2 regions of the Vibrio palustris genome follow, and region 1 is predicted to be linked to the other one. Evidence: predicted binding sites of a transcription regulator. Region 1 holds the regulator's gene; the other holds the start of a gene.
What was found. Region 1 encodes PurR, which represses purine synthesis genes. Its sites were predicted from a motif close to TNANGNAAACGTTTNCNTNA; they were not measured.

Region 1 (7,999 bases):
AGTTAGCTCATTTAGTTGAAGCTGGGGGCGACTTTTTCCTAATGCCTTCCGAGTTTGAAGCTTGTGGACTGAATCAAATCTATAGTATGGCCTATGGTACCTTGCCTATTGTTCGTGAAGTCGGCGGGCTAAAAGATACCGTCGTCGATTATGATAAGTTTCCGCAAGAAGCGACGGGATTTGGCTTTATTGAACCGACACCACACGCATTACTCATTGTCATGCAACGCGCATTATTATTTTATTTGCAGCAACCTGAGGCACTTTTAGAAGTGCAACAAAGAGCGATGCAACGAGACTTTAGTTGGCAAGAGTCTGCGGTGCAATATGTAAAAATGTACCGCAGTGCTTTAAGTGACTAACACACTCTCATCATGCGAGAAGAGGTGACGGACTGCACCTCTTTTCTGCAGACACTTCTGTTTATTAATGACGACGTTTATCTCGTTATAGCATTGTCTATGCTATGATTCTCGGTCTTTTGTCATTGTTGGATACTCATGCCGAACTCTCTACTATTTCACAAAGCATATCATCATCAAGCAAGCAGTGAGTGGGTGGTTTTCATTCATGGTGCAGGTGGCAGTTCATCGATATGGTTTAAACAGCTTAAAGCGTATCGCCAATACTTTAATGTGTTATTAGTTGATTTACGTGGTCATGGCCGCTCAGCAGAGACGACCAGTGGTCAAGCAGGGGAGTCTTACACGTTTCGTGGCGTGTCGGGAGATGTGATCGACGTGATGGACCGACTGAATATCACCCAAGCACATATTGTCGCGATGTCTTTGGGTACTTTGATCGGACACACAATGGCCCAGTATCATCCGCACCGTATCAAAAGCATGGTGCTGGGCGGGGCAATATTATCGTTTGATTGCCGTACACGATGTTTAATTAGCCTAGGTGACTGGTTTAAAAACCTAGTCCCTTACATGCTGCTTTATCGTTTATTTGCGTATATCGTGATGCCGACGGCAAGACAGCGTGAATCGCGCTGGTTATTTATTCGAGAAGCAAAAAAGTTGTGCCAAAGTGAATTTAAACGCTGGTTCCACTTAACCCGGTATGTCAATCCAATGATGACCACATACCGCTCGTGTATGCCGAGGATTCCAACGCTTTACCTTATGGGCGACAAAGACTATTTATTTTTAGAACCCGTAAAACGATGGGCTCAGCAACAGCCAATGAGTGAGCTTGTTGAGCTCAGTGATTGTGGTCACGTATGTAATATTGAGAGCCCGCAAAGGTTCAATCATCACTCGATTGAATTTATCCATCAGCATATTACCCGTGTGCGTGAGTCGCGTGTCACAAGCTAAGCATTTTCCACCAGGGCGCTGCCACATTGCCAACAAACGGCAAAGTGCCCTTCATTGGTTTCTTGGCATTGATGACAAATCCAGCTCGGAAAGACAGTCTCTGTTGAAGCGCTCTGAAATGTTGCAATGATCGCGCTGGCATCGTCAGCCTGAAAAGTATGGAAGAGCCAAATGTATGGCATAGAGTGCTCATCCATTGGTATTTCACCACGCAGTCCAAACCACTGTTCACCTCTGACTTCACAAGCAATATTCTCTGATTGTAGTAGTCCACAGACGATATGAGCTTCGGCGGGATTATGGGTGATGTAGATCTTCATTATGAACTCCTATTACTTGCTGTTTCAGTATAATAGGTGAGGGGGATTTAAAAAGTGACAGGCAATAAAAAAGCACTCAATAGAGTGCTTTTTAAACTAAATAAATTACAAGCGTTGCATGAGTTCATCACGGCGATTTTGCGGTATCACAGACCAATGTTGGCCTTCGATTGCGCCTTCTAGAGCCCACAGCAATTCAATACTGACGGTGGTCGTATGGGTATCTTGAATGGCTTTGTAAGCTTCTAATGCGCCTTTTTCATGGAGCATTTCAACGGACTCGATCCCCGCTTTACGCAGCATACGCTCGGTTGCTAATCGTAAGTTAGGTAAATCTTTAAGCCGCGTTGGTTTTGCCTTCGCTTGAGATTCACGCTCTTTCTTCGCCACAAGCAATGCTTGCTTAGCTTCTTGCAAAATATCATTGGGATTGTCCCAATAATCTTCAGGAAGAGCAAAATATTTAGTGATAACTGGGAAACCACGTTTTTTATAAATATAGGGTTCCAAGCCTTTCGATCGATAAATCTCTGCGCAATGATCGTCTGCGCGGATGTGTAATTTATCTTGAACGACCAATGCAAACATTGTGTCATCAACAAAAATACCAAATCCGCCGAACATTGAGCGAGATTTTACGCGTCCTAGAGATTCAAACAGACGCATTGAGTTTTTTAATATAGGTTTATCCATGCCTTTAGTCTCGGTGTAATTGAGATACGCCACCAAAATCAGGTCCGAGAGTATAGCAATACAATGCATATGTTTTGTCAGTGTAACGTAAACTTGCATTGTACATATTTCATCGGTAACCCCGCTACCTTTTAGATGACAGATACTGTCATCAAGCTAAGGCCGGAGGCTTTGCGTCCCAACCTTTCGATTGGTTTGCCCTGTGCGTGACATCTGGGTTTAATATAATTATTAAGAACTTACAGCAAGGGAACCAGAATTGTTCATCAAGTTCCCTAATAATTCTACGCGAAAGTCTTTGTGTAAATTGCTATCTATTATATGTACCAACATCCATAATGACACTAATGTTAATGAATATCAATTTACAATTTCTTTACAGTGTCACGGGTGATCAATTCTGGGTGCATTTCAAATGTACGACGATCATGCTGTTTGTTTTTGATTCGCTCTAGAAGAATTTCAAACGCGTTTTTCCCGACACGACGTTTAGGCTGATGGATTGTCGTCAGCGGGGGAGAGAAATACTCTGAGAGCTCAATATTATCATAGCCTACAATTGAGATATCATCAGGCACACTGCAGCCTTTTTGTTGTAAGCGGCTCATTAAGCCCAGTGCCATAGTATCATTGAAGCAAAATACTGCGGTTGGTAGCTCATCCATCGCTAACAACTTATCTGCGGCAAGGACGGCAGTGTCACATTCAAAGTTGCCTTCTAAAATCCAATCTTCGTTGACCGTTAATTTGGCTTCTTGCATTGCGCGGCGAAAGCCACGGATACGTTCTTGGCAAGCCACTTTCGAAAATTGTCCACTCAAACACGCAATGTCGGTATGGCCATTGTCGATGAGGTGTTTAGTTGCAATGTAACCACCTTCTTCTGAATTGTCCAAAATGTTATCGGCTTGAGAATCTTCTAATCCCCAGTCCATGATCACTTTAGGGATATCTGAGTGGGCGTCGAGCATTTCCATGAGTTCGGGCGTCATGTCAGAACACATCACTAACATACCATCGACGCGTTTTTCCGCGAGCATACGTACATAATCACGCTGCTTTTCATAGATGCCACCAGTGTTACACAAAATGAGCGTATAGCCTTGGCGGTAACAGTAGCTTTCCACTCCATCAATGACTTCAGAAAAGAATTGGTTGGTAGATTGGGTCACTAACATACCAATAGTACGGGTGGTATTGCATTTCAAACTTCTTGCAACGGCACTCGGTGCGTAGTTCAGTTGTTTTACAGCGCCTAACACACGCTCTTGGGTCGTTTCAGCCACAAAGCGTGTTTTATTAATTACATGAGATACGGTTGTCGTCGAGACGCCAGCGAGGCGGGCTACATCTTTGATTGTCGCCATTGGTTTTGTCCTATTACTGCTGCTGGCTAGGAAGGGTCAGATACTGAACTCAGCCAACAGTGGGTGCTTTTAAATAAGCCGATATGTATTAAAAAAACCGCTAACTAAGAGCGGCTTGATTGGATAATTTTTATTTTCAAACTAGCTGTGATTCTAGACTGCTCTCTGCAGCGCCGCAATGAAAAATTCATATTTGTTATATGTACTCCATGTCCACGATCTTTTCGTTAGTGGGTTAAGCGGATAAAAAGAAGCGACTCTTGGCCGTAGTGAGTTGCCACGCAACCCTCCTCGGTTTGGCGTCTTTATGGTCGCTATTGGATGAAAACCGAGGATTAGATTGTTTTGAATCAATAAAGGATAAGGTTTTAAAGCGTAACGCTAGAATTATTACGGACTATGAATAGAATGAAATCAGTGTGTATAGAACCGGAAATCAGTAGCGCTTATGAATTATCCGTTATTAGTTGTAGAAAGTGAGCAAGAGACGCGGCTTATTTTGGTCGATTACTTCCAACAGGAAGGATACGACGTGCTGTCGGCTGAGACCGGTATAGAAATGCGTGAACACCTAGATCGACAAGATTTTGATGTGGTTTTATTGGATGCACAATTATTATCTGGTGATAGCTTAATGATTACAAGAGAGCTACGCAGTCGATCCGATATGGGGATCATTCTATTAAACGGTCGAGAAGATAACATTGACAAAATTATTGGCTTAGAAATGGGCGCAGATGATTATATTGCTAAGCCATTTGAGCTGAGAGAACTTTTGGTTCGAGTGAAAAATTTAATGTGGAGAGTGTCTCGTTCACGTGAGCATGCTCCTTTAACTCAGCATGTCGATTGCCAACAAATCCAATTTGGTGATTGGTTTTTTGATATTCAACGTCGCTCGTTAAGCCAGCATGGTGAACCGATCAAGTTAACTAAGGCGGAATATGAGTTGTTAGTCGCGTTAGCATCGAATCCCCATCAAGTTCTCACTAGAGAGGCCATTTTAAACATGATTAGCCATCGTGTTGATACGCCAAATGACCGAACGATTGATGTATTAATACGGCGGTTACGTTCGAAAATGGAATGTGATCCGAAAACCCCACAAATCATTGTGACCATACATGGTGAGGGATATATGTTTGCTGGCACCTAAGGGTCAGTTATTCATTCCCTCATTCCTTGCTATCATGGTTGTTAGCAGGCTGTGAACAGAGTCCTGATAAACTCACGCCCCATAGAAAAGTCACTTATCGATGGGGCGTGGCGCGTTAACGTGTCCATTAACGTTGAGGCTTGGTTATTGGATCGGGCATATCTTCGGCGGTGGATGTTTCTGGCGATGCTGCCGGTAACGGTTCTGGTGTGGTGTTGAGCAGCCAATCCCGAAAATCATGCCATACACTCCCCATGGTTTCATACCAAAAACGCTCACTTTGCTCTAAATATCGTGCTTTGGGGGCGTATTTTTCCCATGGCTGACGAATATTCTTTTGTGCTAAGTAATTGGTTGGAGCTGGCAGTGGTTGAAGTCCTGCGGCGTGGAACTCTTGCAATGCCCGGTGCATGTGCGATGCCGATGTGACTAACACCATTTTCTTTTGTTGGACAAAAGCCGCGGCTTGGCGAGCTTCTTCCCATGTATCTTTGGCGGTTTCCAGTAAAATGATATCGGATTTAGGCACACCCAATCCAAGTGCAACTTGTGCCAACATTCTGGCATGGCTGAACTCACTCCCACCAGAATACCCAGACAAGATCAATTTGGAACCAGGATACATGCGGAAAATACGAATGCCTTCGGTTAAACGCATCAATGCCGTTCGGCTTAATTCTGATGTCGGCGGTAGTTGGTCATCGACGACATGCCCGCTGCCTAGCACCATGATGTAATCAATACTCTCATCAACGGGTAAAAAACCTTTATATTGACGTTCCAAAGGCATTAACAAGCGTGACGATACGGGTTGAAAAGACACCAAAAAAATACCGAGCAAAGAAAAGAGGACAATCACACAGCCACTCTTACGTTTCGCGGTAAACATAATCAATGATAAACCTAAAAATCCGATGATCAGCAACGCTGGAAGCGGCATAAATAGGGACGAAATAATTTTTTTCAGCTCAAACATATATAAATAGCCCGAAAAAGCAGCACTTGGCGTTAAAAAAGGATAAAAGCCTCTTTATTCCTGCCATTCCTATGACAGAATAACAGCACGATTAGTTATCATAACGCAAGCAGCCGTGACTAGAGATCGCAATTTCGACGATATTGCCCACAAATTCGCAAAAAATATCTATGGTTCTGACAAAGGTGAAATACGTCAAGTCATTGTTTGGGAAGATATAGTGCAATTGTTAACGCATTTTACTTCTAATGACAAGCCTTTAAATATCTTAGATGCTGGTGGCGGATTAGCACAGTTATCTCAAAAACTTGCCCACTTGGGTCACAAAGTGACACTGTGTGATCTGTCTGCCAATATGTTGAGCTTGGCCAAACAGTCGATTGAGCATGCCGGATTACAAGACCATTATCGTTTAGTGCATGCTCCAGTCCAGGAGATTGGCGATCATTTAGACCAGTCTGTCGATATGGTGTTATTTCACGCTGTGATGGAATGGTTAGTGGATCCAAAAGCCGCTTTAGAGACCGTATTGGCGCAAGTAAAACCAGGTGGCATGGCGTCAATCATGTTCTATAACTATCACGGTTTGGTGATGAAAAATACCGTTTGCGGTAACTTGCCACATATTTTGAACGGAATGCCACACAAAAAGCGCTTTAAGCTACAACCTCAACAAGGCTTGCTTCCCAATGATGTTTATACGTGGATAGAAAAAGCAGGCTTTAACATCTGTGGTAAAAGTGGCATTCGCTGTTTTAGTGATTACATTGGTAATGTGACTCATATGGGAGATTTTGAGCAAAAGGACGTCTTGGCGTTAGAACAAAAATTTTGCCGACAAGAGCCCTACCTCTCATTAGGCCGATACATACATGTATGGGCGCAGAAGCAATAATAACAGGATGAAGCATGAGTGAGTTAACTCATAATAATGCGACACAATCCATTGAAGAGTTAGTGGGTTGGGTCAAACAGCATGACTTTTCCTTGAACTTAACACCAGAGCGCTTGGCTTTTCTGATTGCAATATCAGTATTAAGTAGTGAACGCTTTGACGAGGAGTTAGGGGAAGGTGAGCTGCAAGATACATTTAAAATAGTAACGAAAGAATTTTCTGACACCGGCGAAGCGTCGGCTTTTCGAGCGAACAATGCCATTAACGAAATGGTTAGTCAGCGTCTGATTCGTCGTTTTACCAGTGAAGTGAACGATGGGGTGAGTATCTATCGCTTATCACCTTTGGCCATTGGTATTGCCGACTATTATGTTCGTCATCGCCAGTTCTCAAAACTCAAACTATCGATTCAACTCTCGATGGTGGCCAGTGAAATGAGCAAAGCGGTTGAAGCCGCGCAACAGAGCACAGAGCCACAAGAATGGCGTAAAAATGTGTATGGTGTGTTGAAGTACTCGGTGGGAGAAATTTTTGATCAGATTGATCTTAACCAACGAGTTATGGATGAGCAACAGCATTTAGTCAAAGAACAAATTGCGCAGTTGCTTAACCAAAACTGGCGTGAAGCGATCACCAGCTGTGAACAGTTATTAACAGAAACGTCGACGACATTACGTGAGTTACAAGACACTCTGCAAGCAGCAGGGGATGAACTACAAACGCAAATTCTCGATATTCAAGAAATCACCTATGGTAACGAAGCACTCGATTTTATTGCAGAGATTCTTTTTGGCTTACAAATGAAACTCGACCGTATTGTCAGCTGGGGTCAACAAGCGATTGATTTATGGATTGGTTATGACCGCCATGTTCATAAGTTTATTCGTACCGCGATCGATATGGATCAAAACCGTGCTTTCAGTCAGCGTTTGCGTCAGTCGTTGACTGACTACTTCGATCAGCCATGGTATCTCACTTATGCCGATGCAGAACGCCTGCGCGACTTACGAGATGAAGCTCTAGTATTACGCGACGACGAAGTGACCGGCTTCGTCCCACAAGACGTTGAGTACGAAGAGTTTCAACACGTGCATGACGAACTGGCTGAACGGGTAGGCGAAATGCTGGCTGCGTTTAAACAACATAATCGTCCTATTGATTTAGGTTCGGTGCTGCAAGATTATCTCGCAACGCACCCCCATACACATCATTTTGATCTCGCCCGTATTGTTGTCGACCAAGCGGTCCGTCTGGGTTATTCAGAGTC
Region 2 (7,999 bases), 520 kb from region 1:
TACGAACAATATCACTCATTGCGGTTTCTGGTGGCTCTTCTTCAACCCAATCACCATCAACATTAAATTTACCCACATGATAAGAAGCCGTAAACCCGGCTTCGCTCAGGTTAAATTCCATCCACCAGCCCCAAAACTCGCGTTTTTCGGGGGCTTTCGAATCGTCGACACATACGGCTAAACAATCAAACCAGTAATAATTATCGCGACACCACTCTTCGCGCAAATAAGGCCCTATAGTCTTAAATGCGGCGAGTAGACGATAATGGGTAGGACGTTTGGTTACTTCAGACATAGACATCTCCGTTTCAACAGTAAGATTACTATTGATTAAACAATCAGTTGCTTAAAAAGCTCACCGTTCTCTTTTAAAGAATTCGTCTTGCAATGTCATCTATAAAGTTCTTCTTCCAACCATTTCATCGCCATTTCGAGGGATTGCTCATAGCCTTGAGAAATAGTTTTACTTTTTATTTGCTTAGCTCTGCCCTCTAGACTAAAGAGCGCTAAAAGTCGATTATCCGAATGTGGTGATATGACATCACCTTCCATACCCAATGCCAAAATAGGTACTTTCGTTCGGCGACTGGATAAAAAGCCTTGTATTTTTAACGACCACGCCATCATCTGCCCAGACATACTACTGATATCCACAGCTTTTTTATCCACACGAGACGCTAAAACATCTAAATACATTTTCGACATTTTGGTCAACTTATCGCGAGTAACAAACACATCATGAATCGGCGCGCCTAATGTCACACACGCTTTTACTTTATCAGGCTCCAAGAAACTTAACCTCGCCATCGCATTCCCACCAAACCGAAAGCCGACTAAACCGACACGGCGATGATCAACCCAAGGTAGCGCAGCCAATTGACTCAAGACTTCTTGATGCAACATCGAGGTATTCTCTGTCACATTCCATGCCGCGCTATGGCCAATACCTGGCATATCAACAGTCAGCATTGCAATATCGCGCTTAGCAAGGTAATCACGAAACAATCGCCACATATCGGTTTGTAAGCTATCTAAGCCAGCACTGACGATCACGACAGGTTTAGATGTTTCAGTATTCGTCAGATGTAAATGCCCAACAATTTTTTTATTTTGAAAAGGAAATTCCAAACGCTTGATCGTATATTGAGTATGCTTAGCGGCCATCTCGTAGGCCGTATTGGCGAGATTTTCAGACTGTTTAGCTAAGTTATCATTCTTAAGGTGCGGGTAACCGGCAATGCTGTAACACAACGCGGCGTTAAAATAGGATTCAGCCGCGGCTTCACCTTCTTGATCTTTCGCGGTTTGCTGATGACTCATGGCCATACGGTTCCACTCAAATGCCCAATTACCTGAGTGATACCCCATAACCGTATCCAACCACTGGTCTTCACTACGCGAATGAGGTGACGCGGCAATGCGCGATAACACTTCTTGTTGATCCAGTGCATGAACTCCCTGCCATGACCACTGCAAACGAGGGATCGTTCGATACCAAGCAAATCCTTCTTGCTGACGTTTTTTATCAAGAAATTCAATACTGCTCGGCAGGTAACTGGTCAGTGTTGAGGTTTCTCTAGCTTGTTGGTGTTTCTTAAACAAGGTTTCAGACAGGTTTTTACTCTTCTCTTCCGACATAGCGGTTGTCTCTTTCTAATCGTGATATAGCAAGGCTGAGTACCTAGAGTATCGCGTTAGTTAAGACTCTGTCTATGTACATAGCTCGAGATAGAAGCAAGTCTGTTCTAAATCAAACAACATCACAGTCATCGACCTAAATTAGAATAAAAAAAATGGCCCATTTAAGGGCCATTTAATCAACATTACCAAGTACTGGATTACTTTTGCTTACGATTGATAGGTTCAACGTATGCTAGCGATAGATCCCATGGTTGCTCAATCCAAGTATCTTGTGGAATGTCGACAACATACTCATCAACTAAGTCTTTGCCCGCAGGTTTAGCACATACCGTCACAAACTTCGCTTTCGGATACATTTCACGAATTTTACGTGCGGTGTCACCACTATCGACAAGATCATCAACGATAAGGAAACCTTCACCATCATGCTCAGGTGCTTTCAAAACATTCATATCACGTTGGTGATCATGGTCATAGCTAGAAATACAGATAGTATCTACATAGCGAATACCTAATTCACGAGCGAGAATAGCAGCCGGTACTAGACCTCCGCGGCTAACACCTAGGATTCCTTTCCACTGTTCTGCTGGCATTTGCTTTTCAGATAACTGGCGGCAGTATGCTTGCATATTGTCCCAAGTGACAACGAATTTTTTGCTCATTTGTTTAAACCTAAAATTGTATATGTATTGTATTGCTTATCCAACAATAAACTTAATGGTGAAGATGGCAGCCATTAGCCACACACTTGCCGACACATCGCGGCCTTTCCCACTAAGCAATTTAATTACTGCATATGCAATGAAACCAAAAGAAATCCCTTCTGCAATTGAATAAGTCAACGGCATCATGATACAGGTAATGGCTGCTGGAGCCGCTTCTGTTAAATCATTCCAATCAATATTTGCAATACCTGATAGCATTAATACAGACACGTATAACAACGCACCAGAAGTTGCATAAGCTGGGATCATTCCTGCTAATGGAGAGAAGAATAAAGCAAGCAAGAAGAAAATACCAACGACAACGGCAGTTAATCCTGTTCGGCCGCCAGCGGCTACGCCTGACGTACTTTCAACATAAGAGGTTGTGTTTGATGTCCCTAACAATGCACCAATAGAAGTCGCGGTAGAATCAGCTAACAACGCACGATTTAAACGTGGGAGTTTACCATCTTCCTTGATGAGGCCAGCTTTACTTGCCACACCGACTAGCGTACCAGCGGTATCAAACAGGTCGACAAACAAGAAAGCAAACACCACCGAAATCATACCGACTTGGAATACGCCGCTAAAATCTAGCTGCATGAATGTTGGCGCGACAGAAGGAGGCATGTCCATCACGCCATGCCATTTCACATCACCAAAAATAATGCCAAGCGCCGTCACCGCTAGAATAGAAATCATCACTGCGCCTTTCACATTACGATGCACCAAAGCAACAGTCAGTACAAAGCCAAGCGCCGCAAACAAGCACTTCTGTGACGTGATATCACCCAGACCAATCAGCGTTCCTGGGTTGCCGACAATAATGCCAGCGCTTTGCAGAGCAATAAAAGCTAAGAAAAGACCAATCCCCGATGCAATACCGGTTCTCAGTGACATCGGAATCGAATTAATGATCCACTCACGAATACGGAACAGACTCAATAAAATAAATAACACACCAGAACAAAAAACAGCCGCTAATGCCACTTCCCATGTGTAGCCCATGCCATTGACGACAGAAAAGGTGAAAAATGCATTCAATCCCATTCCTGGCGCTTGGGCAATGGGATAATTGGCATATAGACCCATGATGAAACACCCAACAGCCGCAGCGACACAAGTCGCAACAAATACAGCGCCTTGATCCATACCTGTTTGAGCAAGCAAAGAAGGGTTAACAAAAATAATGTAGGCCATTGTTAGGAATGTGGTCATCCCCGCAATGATTTCGGTGCGAACTGTCGTTCCATGTTCGCGTAATTTAAATAGACGTTCCAGCATTGTCGATCCTGTAAAGGTGAATTAGTAAACGGTTGCGTAATCGATTGAGCGCGATTATAAAGTTATAAAATGACAAATTCCAGATGGAATTGATGGCATATCACACTTTAAAAAGAAAAAATGAAAATATGTCGTTTTTTTCTTCAATTAAATCAGCTTATTGAAAAATTTTACCTGGGAGGAAATTTTCATTATTTATTGCTGATCTCACCTCTTAATTCAAACATTTACCATGAACGCGTGAAAAATGGATAAAAAAACGCCACCTACATTGAGGTGGCGACGAATAAGTCATCATCTAGTACTTAGACAATATCGTAATTCAATAATAAGGGGTGAACAAATATGTTCGAGTTACAAAGTTATGTGTTAACAAAACTTCATAGCAAGTTTACGTTGTTAATGTTGGGGTGAATATTAACAACAATCACTCATAGAAAACCTTGTCGATCTATCATGATCATCACTCATCATAAATCGTACACGTCCATCGCGATAAAACTTATCCAATGAATTGGGGAATCTTTCGAGCTGGTTACAAATATACCACTGAGAAAATTTATTACAATAATGCGAGTGATTAAAATCACACTATTTTCTAAAAGTGCCAAAAAACCCGCATTAATAAGTAATAAAATTACAAAACTTACTATTTTTTATGACAGACATCTCAATTTAATAATCATCAGCACGCATATTAATAGATCGGTATCATTAACCTATCGTGACATTGCAACACGCGGATCTACTCCCAAGAACATTAGGGTGGTATGCTATTGATCATATTATCCTTCCTGATCATTGGAGATATTGACCGCTCAACACCGTCATATACAGTGGTCAGGGACAGCGCAATTATAGGAGTTGATCTGTGTCTGAATTCCATTCTGAAATAAGTCAGTTATCCCCTGCCCCTATCTGGCAGTTTTTTGACAAAATTTGTTCTATCCCACACCCCTCAAAGCATGAAGAGCAACTCGCTCAATACATTATTCAATGGGCAACACAAGAAGGATTGGCAGTAAGCCGTGATACCACAGGTAATGTATTTATCAAAAAGCCCGCTACGCAGGGAATGGAAAACAAAAAGAAAGTCGTCCTGCAAGCTCACCTCGATATGGTGCCGCAAAAGAATGAAGACACCGCTCACGACTTTACGACCGACCCAATCCAACCCTATATTGATGGCGAATGGGTGACGGCAAAAGGAACAACGCTCGGCGCGGATAATGGCATGGGTATGGCATCGTGTTTGGCGGTACTCGCATCCAAAGACATTCAACATGGCCCTATCGAAGTGTTATTAACTATCGATGAAGAAGCCGGCATGTCAGGTGCATTTGGCTTGCAAGAAGGATGGCTAGAGGGTGATATTCTACTCAACACCGACTCAGAGCAAGAAGGCGAAGTCTACATGGGCTGTGCAGGCGGTGTCGATGCCACTTTAACCTTTCCTATTGTGCGTGAAGCCCTGCCAACGGGTTTTATTACGCGTAAATTAACCTTAAAAGGATTAAAAGGCGGGCACTCTGGCGCAGATATTCATACTGGACGCGCTAACGCTAATAAATTATTAGCACGCTTTCTTGCAGATCATTTGACCGATATCGATTATCGCTTAATTGAGTTTCGTGGTGGCAGCTTACGTAATGCTATTCCTCGGGAATCTTTTGCAACCATTGCGATTCCTGCTGATAAGGCAGAAACGTTAGATAACGCTTATCAAGCCTTTGGTCAACGAGTACAAACAGAATTACAGAAAATTGAAACCAATATTACGGTTTTAAATGATGCTTGTACCACTACCGAAACCGGGTTTTCTCTGCCATCACAGCACGCTTTTATCGCCGGCTTAAATACTTGCCCTAACGGTGTGGTGCGTATGAGTGATGACATTGAAGGCGTAGTAGAAACGTCTTTAAACGTAGGGGTTATTACGACCGAGCATGATAACGTTACCGTGCTATGTTTAGTCCGTTCGTTAATTGATACCGGTCGTGAACAAGTAGAAGGCACCTTAACGTCACTCGCACAGCTTGCCAATGCCGATATTAGCTTTTCAGGCGCTTACCCAGGTTGGAAGCCAGATGCCGATTCAGAAATCATGCATATTTTCCGTGATATGTATGAGGGGATTTATGGCCATAAACCTAATATTATGGTGATACATGCAGGCCTAGAATGTGGCCTATTTAAAAAACCTTACCCAGATATGGATATGATCTCTTTTGGCCCGACTATCAAGTTCCCACATTCGCCTGATGAAAAAGTCAAAATCGATACTGTCGGTTTGTTCTGGCAACAAATGGTCGCTCTCTTAGAAAACATTCCCACCAAAGGCTAGTCTATTTTAAGCCAAGTGTTCCACTTGGCTTCTTTTTGATCGTTAGCCTCAATCTTATTTTTGCAATTATTTAACTCTCACCCGCAATAATTCACACCGTTTCTCACTAAGATGATTAATACTGGTTATCAACACGACTGAAATTTTTCGTTGGTCAGAAGATTCCACGCTTTGTTAGAGTTCGCTACCTCGGCAGCCTAACGCCTATCCACTTATTGAGATGACATAACGTTATGAACTTACAAACGATCGCCGGATGGCGTGAGTATGTGGCTTTGCCTTTATTAGGCGTGAATACCATAAAGGCGAAAATGGATACTGGTGCGCGAACTTCGAGCCTACATGCCTTACATATCACGCCTTATACTCATAATAATGAACAGCGCGTGACGTTTTTCTTATACCCAGATCAACAAGATGATAATACACGTATTGAGTGTGACGCCGCTGTCATTGAGCAACGGTTTATTCGTAACTCCGGAGGAGAAGAAGAAAGTCGTTATGTCATTATGACCGAGTTGCAATTAGGTAAGACTCGCTTTATGACCGAAGTAACTTTAGCCAACCGTACTAATATGGGATTTCGTATGTTAATTGGACGCACTGCAATGACCGACTTACTCATTAATCCTAAAAAATCTTTTCTACTCCCTCTCAAGGAATAAACGTATGAAAATCGGAATTTTGTCACGCAATGCCAATCTATACTCGACAAAACGGCTAATAGAAGCAAGTCAACAACGTGGACATGAAGTAAAGGTCATTGATGCGCTACGCTGCTATATGAACATCAACTCTAAGTTGCCACAAATTCATTGTAAGGGAGAGGAGCTCAATGATTTTGATGCCATTATTCCGCGGGTCGGGGCGTCCATTACCGTGTATGGCACCGCGGTACTCCGGCAATTTGAAACCATGAATGTTTACACGCTCAATGAATCGATTGCGATCAGTCGGTCACGCGATAAATTACGTTCCATGCAGCTATTATCTCACCGTGGCTTAGGGATGCCCATCACCGGTTATGCCAATAAACCAGATGATGTAAAAGACTTATTAGAAATGGTCGGCGGGGCCCCTGTTGTTATTAAATTACTCGAAGGCACGCAAGGTATTGGCGTGGTATTAGCAGAGACACGTAAAGCCGCGGAAAGTGTTATCGAAGCCTTTATGGGGCTAAAAGCGAATATCATGGTACAAGAATACATTAAAGAATCGGAAGGCGCTGATATTCGCTGTTTTGTACTAGGAGATACGGTGATCGCAGCGATGAAACGACAAGGAGCAGAAGGAGAGTTTCGCTCAAATTTACATCGCGGAGGATCGGCATCATTGGTCGATATCACTGAGGAAGAACATCAAACGGCAGTCTCTGCGGCAAAAATCATGGGCTTAAAAGTGGCAGGCGTCGATTTATTGCGTTCCGCACGCGGCCCTTTGATCATGGAAGTGAACTCTTCTCCAGGTTTAGAAGGGATTGAAAAAGCGACAGGCAAAGACATTGCCGGCATGATCATTGACTTTATTGAACAAGAAAAACACGATAAGGGTTGAGAATATGACAAGTAAGTCACAGCAGACCAACTCGGCATTTGAAATCTTAGGGCAAAAGGTTCTTGCAGGTAGCCGTGAAATCATTGAATTAGAAGTGGCAAAGCTCTATACCAATGCCCCACTTTCTATTCCGATTGAAATACTCCATGGAGCCTCTCCAGGCCCGGTGTTATTAGTGAATGCTGCCATTCACGGCGATGAGCTAAATGGGGTCGAAATTGTACGTCAGTTAGTAGAAAGCATTGATCCTATCAAACTTAAGGGAACTCTCATTGCCGTACCTGTTGTCAATGTTTTTGGTTTTATTCACAAATCTCGTTACTTACCCGATAGACGCGATTTAAACCGCAGCTTTCCTGGCAGTGAAAAAGGCTCCCTTGCTTCACGTATGGCTTATACCTTTTTTACGCAGATAGCCCAATCATGTCAGTATATTATCGATTTACATACTGGCGCCCAACATCGTACGAAT

Region 2: a site for PurR is predicted at 3,650-3,669, ahead of OCU30_RS02980 (NCS2 family permease). Genes of this name have one in related genera too.

The regions. Positions count from the first base shown of each region.
Region 1 covers NZ_AP024887.1:1,135,534-1,143,532, forward strand. The annotation lists gene glgA (glycogen synthase GlgA) at 1-362, shown strand, start outside; gene OCU30_RS05505 (alpha/beta fold hydrolase) at 501-1,325, shown strand; gene OCU30_RS05510 (putative signal transducing protein) at 1,322-1,645, opposite strand; gene OCU30_RS05515 (TfoX/Sxy family DNA transformation protein) at 1,751-2,338, opposite strand; cyclic di-GMP riboswitch class I at 2,450-2,548, opposite strand; gene purR (HTH-type transcriptional repressor PurR) at 2,704-3,705, opposite strand; gene torR (two-component system response regulator TorR) at 4,154-4,861, shown strand; gene elyC (envelope biogenesis factor ElyC) at 4,989-5,837, opposite strand; gene cmoM (tRNA uridine 5-oxyacetic acid(34) methyltransferase CmoM) at 5,953-6,732, shown strand; gene mukF (chromosome partition protein MukF) at 6,747-7,999, shown strand, end outside.
Region 2 covers NZ_AP024887.1:614,658-622,656, reverse strand. The annotation lists gene crl (sigma factor-binding protein Crl) at 1-295, opposite strand, end outside; gene frsA (esterase FrsA) at 391-1,638, opposite strand; gene gpt (xanthine phosphoribosyltransferase) at 1,839-2,303, opposite strand; gene OCU30_RS02980 (NCS2 family permease) at 2,340-3,629, opposite strand; gene OCU30_RS02975 (aminoacyl-histidine dipeptidase) at 4,501-5,973, shown strand; gene OCU30_RS02970 (ATP-dependent zinc protease family protein) at 6,207-6,638, shown strand; gene rimK (30S ribosomal protein S6--L-glutamate ligase) at 6,643-7,527, shown strand; gene OCU30_RS02960 (succinylglutamate desuccinylase/aspartoacylase family protein) at 7,532-7,999, shown strand, end outside.